2 regions of the Endozoicomonas sp. ALC020 genome follow, and region 2 is predicted to be linked to the other one. Evidence: predicted binding sites of a transcription regulator. Region 2 holds the regulator's gene; the other holds the start of a gene.
What was found. The regulator LexA, encoded in region 2, represses DNA repair genes until DNA is damaged. The targets are predictions, from matches to a motif close to TACTGTNTANNTANACAGTA.

Region 1 (3,071 bases), 1.5 Mb from region 2:
TGCGCCGGGTTTTCTTCTTGAAGCGGTTTGGCGATACCGGAGGCAACCCCTGTACATTAATGGCTCCGGACTGCCCAGCCTCCCGCAACAACTGAACCAGATGCTGTTCCAGCTCACTCATAAAAGTCTGATAAGAGCCTTTTTTCTCTACAATCTGATTCAGTGAGGCTTCCCAGCGGGCGGTCATGTCAGGACGACTGACAGGCTCGGGCAGAGCTTTTATCAATGCTTTCCCGGTCTCTGTAGCATGAATGTTTTTACCCTGACGGGTAAGATATTTCCTATTGAACAATAATTCTATAATGCCTGCCCGGGTGGCTTCGGTACCCAGACCGTCGGTCTCCTTGAGCACCTTCCTGATCCCGGTATCTTTAACATAGCGGGCAATACCGGTCATGGCCGACAGCAGAGTGGCGTCGGTGAAAGGTCTGGGTGGCTGAGTTTGCTTTTCTGCCAAATCCGCATCCTTGCAGAGCAGTGCCTGCCCCCTGTGCAATTCCGGCAACCTCTGACCGTCCTCTTTATCCTCAGAGACGGACGGCTTGCGGGGAAAAATGGCTTTCCAGCCTTCTTCCTGCACCTCCCTGCTGCTGGCCGTGAATTGCCCGCCTTCCAGGGTGACACTGACTTTACGAGCTAAAAACCGGTGATCCGGATAAAACTGTGCCACATACTGTCTGGCGATGAGGCCATATAAGTTGCGCTCCCGGTCACCCATTTTGTAGAGATCAGTTCTTCGGGTGGTCGGGATAATACCGTGGTGTGCGCTTACTTTGCTGTCATTCCAGGCTTTGCTTTTGCGGTCGGGTAATGCACCGTCCACAGCACTGGCCAGTTTTTCATCATTGCTTCGTATCGCGCCAAGCACTTCCGGTGCCTCCCTGAAATGCTCCACAGGCAGATAACGACAATCCGATCGGGGATAAGTCACCAGTTTCTGCTCATAAAGCTTTTGACAGACATCCAACACTTCCTTGGCACTCATCCTTAACTGTTTGGCAGCATCAATCTGAAGAGCGGAAAGTGAATAGGGTAACGGTGGCGATTCCTTGCCAGGTTTCTTCTCCAGCTTAGTGACTGTCCCCTCCTTGCCCTGAATCCTGCTGACAACATTTTCCGCCAGTCGACGATCAAGTACACGGCCCTCGTCATCCATCCAGGGCTGGCAGGCTTCACTGGGTTGCCATTTTGCCTTGAAACACTCACCCTGGTCAGTCACCAGCAGGGCAAAGACTTCGAAATAAGGTTTGGGTTGGAAATCGGCAATATCTTCGTCTCTTCGAACCACCAGGCCCAAAACCGGAGTCTGTACCCGACCGACAGAAAGCAAACCGCCATAACCTGCCTTTTTGCCAAGAACGGTATAGGCACGGGTTAAATTGATACCATAGAGCCAGTCGGCACGGGAGCGTGTCAGAGCGGAAACAGAAAGAGGTACAAAATCAGAATTGCTCTGCATTCGATCGAAGGCTTTCTTAACTGCCGGACCGTTCAAGTCATTCACTAAAAGACGACGGACACTTTTTCTGCGGGTTGGTGAAAGTTTGAGATAATCCAACACTTCATCGACCAGCAACTGCCCTTCCCTGTCCGGGTCTCCGGCATGAACAATGACATCAGCCGTTTTCAACAGCTTACGAATCACCGATAACTGGGAGCGAGTGTTTTTTCGTGGTTGCAGTTGCCACTGCTGGGGAACAATAGGCAAATGTTCAAAACGCCATTGCTTGAAGGCAGGGTCATACTGCTCAGGCTCAACCTGCTCCAGCAGGTGGCCTATACACCAGGTGACGACATCACCGGATGCGGTCTCTATGTAGCCATCCTGTCGTTTATGGGGGCGGGGCAAAACATCGGCTATGGCTCTGCCCAGACTGGGTTTTTCAGCAATGATTAAACGCATCAGGTCAACAAAAGTTACATCAGATCAATGGTACAGCTGCCTATAATAAGTTTCTTTCTGGCCGTATCATAGCCCTGAATAAGCAGACAGCCCAAGGCTTCAGCCTTTTTCAAGTATCTGGCCAGTTGGTTCAATATACGTTCAGCAATGATAGCAGGTACTCCCTGAGCCTTGAGTCATTAATTAACTTGAAGAATTCGTCAAGCTGTTCTTTATCATAACCGGTATTCTGATCGAATATGTGCTGAATCAGTACCTTGGTTGCCAAAATATCACGAATATCCTTGCTTTCTGTGTTTTTGATTTCATCAAATAATTCATTGTTCTCACCCTGTACCAACTTTCTCTTAACTTGTGTATCGAGACGCCAAACTTCAGCATTGGGGCAGTGGACCAGCCATACAACATCCAGCAGATCAGGCATGGCGTTTTTTGCCTTAATGATTTGCTTGTTTGTCTGACGACGAAGCGGTGAGTCCTGATTAAATTGATTCAGTGCTGCTGCCTTTATTTCTGGCTGATAGTCATTCACGAAAAATGACTCAAGGCCTGTGCCTTGCCAGAGTGATTGAAGATGTTCGTTCACCTGAGTTTGAAAATGACGCCATTGGTAAAAAGGAATCTTATTCATTGTGATGGCTTTGGTCAGGTTGATATCTCCTGTAACCAGGGTTAATGGTTGAGAGAAGTAAGCCAGAGCATTGTAAGCATTGTCGTTATCAATAAAACCAGAATCGATAAACGTTATTTTTCTATATTCAGAGACAGTAGGGTCACAATCGCTATACGTTATTTTTTTATATTCAGAGGTTGTGCGCTGACAATAGCTATTTGATGCACTGTTTGATTTGTAATGAACATTGCCAAAACCCAGTTCACTGAGCATTTCTTTAAAGGATTCTGTTGATAACATTGACCATTTAAGGTCGGTAACAATTTTTATGTCACCCGGATCTATTCTTCTGATAATCTCCAAATACTCTTTCAAGAAGGCTTCATCGTCGTAATAAGCGGTATAATACGACACGTTCTGAATAGCTTCTGCCTGAGCATCCAAATCACTACGGCCCGTAAGAGCAAGTCCCAGCCATGGCCTATCTTGCAGTAATTGCTTTAAATCTTTGTACAGTGAAGTTGACGTTTTGTCGTCTGAAATTTCGTAATTATC
Region 2 (3,071 bases):
AAAAACGGCCTCGGGCAAATTTATCTGCGCAGACGGAAGTATGATTGAAAACGTCAAGATGATGAAGTCAACTGAAAACGTGCAATTTTTTGATAATGGAAAATTTGGTGCCATTGGCAAAAATTTCCGATCAGTGAATGGTGAAGATCTTAAATTAGTCGCAATAATAACCCCTGATGACAGTCCGACAGGGATTAACAACCTTGATTCTGATACAATCAATCACCTGATTGACGGATTAAATGGCCGTAAAAAAGAGATGGATCTAATGCTACCCAGGATAAAAATAGACGGCAGTTGTGACACCAATTTACTCGACAAAATTTCTCAGACATTTGGAGCCGATGTCATAAGGTCTGAAGATTTAACAAGATTAGGCCATCCCTCAAATTGTGATCTGGAAATTCTTCAGAAGACCAGAGTATCCATTAATGAAGAGGGAGCTTATGGTCAAGTTGCCACTGCCGCAACAAGAACACTCAGAGGCTTCGGTACAAAAAAACCACCACACTTTCATTTTGTCTCCCCTGGTTACATTGCCATTGTAGATGGACAAGGCAATCGGTTGGTGGAGATGCTGATTAAGGATGGCAGCTTTTTAGAATTTTATGCGGCCGGGAATGACTCAGCTGAAAGCTTGAAATCTAATGATTTGAAATCTGATAAAAGTTTGAAACCAAATGACTTGACAGCTGATAGCAAAATGACTCCTATCGAAAATTACAAAAATTACAGAAAAATAGATGAACCCAAAAAAGACGAAAAAATTATTGAAGAAACTATTAACTCTATAGAATATATGTTACCAGATGATGAATCTATTGATGTGAGTAAACTAATATACCATAAGTTTGATCCGAAAGAGGATTTTAATATCAAAAGTGCCAAAGCAGTTAAATCCAGATTAGCTATCCATACTGGTAGTAAGGATAATGCCCTTGATATCAGAGAAAGAATATTAGAATGGCTTGATTACAAACATGTAGATTTTGTTAAAGTTTGGCATGGTTTTGATGGCTTTGAAGTAGAAGTTTCAAATGATGCCTGGGATGCACTGCGGAAGAAATTAACTTCTACACAATCATAAATAAAATGCCAAATCCGGAGATTAACCACCTCCGGATTTTTTATTAAAAAAAGCTTCAGGGACTCAGCTTGCGAATTTCAGCCAACAACTCATCACTATGGTGGCAAAGCATGCCTCACCTGCACCATTGACGACCCTCTTGTCATTTTTTGCTTATCGTCGCAGCCTGGATAATAACTTGCCACCACAAGAATACTGTATATAATCACAGATACTGTATAAAAAAACAGATTGAGAGACCATGATCAAACTGACTAAACGGCAATCCGAGATACTGGACCTGATCAAATCTCATATTGACGAGACAGGTTTCCCACCCACCAGGGCCGAAATCGCCAAGACCTTCGGCTTTCGCTCACCCAATGCTGCCGAAGAACATCTCAGGGCACTGGCCCGTAAAGGCGCTATCGAGATTACCCCCGGCGCCTCCCGTGGTATCCGCATTCCAGACAGCCAGCCTGAAGGCCTTCCGATTATCGGACAGGTTGCTGCCGGGAACCCGATCCTCGCCCAGGAACATATCGAAGACCACCTGATGCTCAATCCCGCTTTCTTCACCCCATCGGCAGACTTCCTGTTAAGGGTAAAAGGAATGAGCATGAAGGACATCGGGATTCTTGATGGTGACCTGCTGGCCGTTCACAAGACAACAGATGTTCGAAACGGTCAGGTTGTCGTCGCCCGGATTGAAGATGATGTCACCGTGAAAAGATTCGAGAAACAGAAAAACAAAGTATTGCTGCATCCGGAAAACGACGAGTTCGAAACCATAGTCGTTGATCTCACTCAGGATGCCTTTGCCATCGAAGGTTTAAGCGTCGGAGTCATCAGAAATCAGTCCTGAGACGGAATAAGATGAGCCTGACCATTACCAGAGACACTACTCACAACAGGCAGCTGTTGTTAAAGGCCCACTACGCTGAAGTGCGAATAACAAACAGCGTCCGGGCTATGCCAGAAGGAAGAATTTATGCTGTACCGAACCAGCAGTGAAAGGCACAATTTTTCAGCCCCAAGCTACCAGACCAATACAGTCTGCATTAACCCCTCGCGCCTAGAAAAGACTTTATCAGGAAAAACTGAAAAGTCTCTGAAGCCCAGTATTAATGAACTCATTCTTTCAGGTCAACCCTGGCAGGCAGAAGAACTCCTGACGCCCATGCTCAGTCAGCTGTCCACTGACAGTGAACGTTGGTTGACCCTGATTCTGGCAGATGACACCAGAACCCTGCACTGGTTAAAGAATTGCGACTTAAATCATGACAAGGTGCAAATCTTTAGCTCCAACAATATTAATCAGACATTGGAACTCACCAGGAAAGCGCTGGCATCCGGAACCAGCCACACTGTCATCAGCTGGCTGGGGCATTTGGATAAAGGGTGGCTAACTAAGCTTGAAAGCGCAGCCAGGAATGGACAGTGTCAGGGGCTGGCTATTCGCAGTAGACAGGTTGCATGATGCCCGTCATTTTCATGAAAATGGAGTCAGTGCAGTACTCTGTTCTCAGGAATCTCTTCTTCAGAGGATTGCGGACGAGTGAGTTCAGCAACTTCACGCATGCCAGCATCAAACATGACCTTTGCCACTTGCAAATGGTCCCCTTCAAGATACTGTTTGGCTTCCTCTGAAAATTTCATAGTCAGCAGGGGCTCACCCTCGTCGTCACTGCTTCGCAGAACAATCTCTCCTGTTGGAAGTTCCACAATTTCCAAAAACGATGCAGCCATATTTCGTTCCATAAATAGCGTATAAGAGGGAGAAATCATGCAGCATTGTGACTTATGATGCAATAGGTCAGTAGAGAGTAATGCAAAGTGTTATTGCAGACTGGAAAGTAAAAACCCTTAAAAGAGCTGCAGCTTTTGCCCCCGTATTGCAGCATACACACGATAAACTGGAATTAATCAGGCTGTTAGCGACAGAGCAAAGCCCAACACTTTCGCACCATTCATCGTGCCATAATCAACAGGGCTGATCGCCTCA

Region 1: the regulator LexA is predicted to act here: its motif matches at 1,976-1,995, upstream of ACOJUO_RS00360 (DNA topoisomerase III).

Annotation. Positions count from the first base shown of each region.
Region 1 is NZ_CP184830.1:94,749-97,819, forward strand. It holds gene ACOJUO_RS00360 (DNA topoisomerase III) at 1-1,903, opposite strand, end outside; gene ACOJUO_RS00365 (hypothetical protein) at 2,034-3,071, opposite strand, start outside.
Region 2 is NZ_CP184830.1:5,581,618-5,584,688, forward strand. It holds gene ACOJUO_RS20460 (serpin family protein) at 1-1,087, shown strand, start outside; gene lexA (transcriptional repressor LexA) at 1,329-1,931, shown strand; gene ACOJUO_RS20470 (SulA-like leucine-rich domain-containing protein) at 2,058-2,546, shown strand; gene ACOJUO_RS20475 (hypothetical protein) at 2,573-2,815, opposite strand; gene ACOJUO_RS20480 (PTS sugar transporter subunit IIB) at 2,993-3,071, opposite strand, start outside.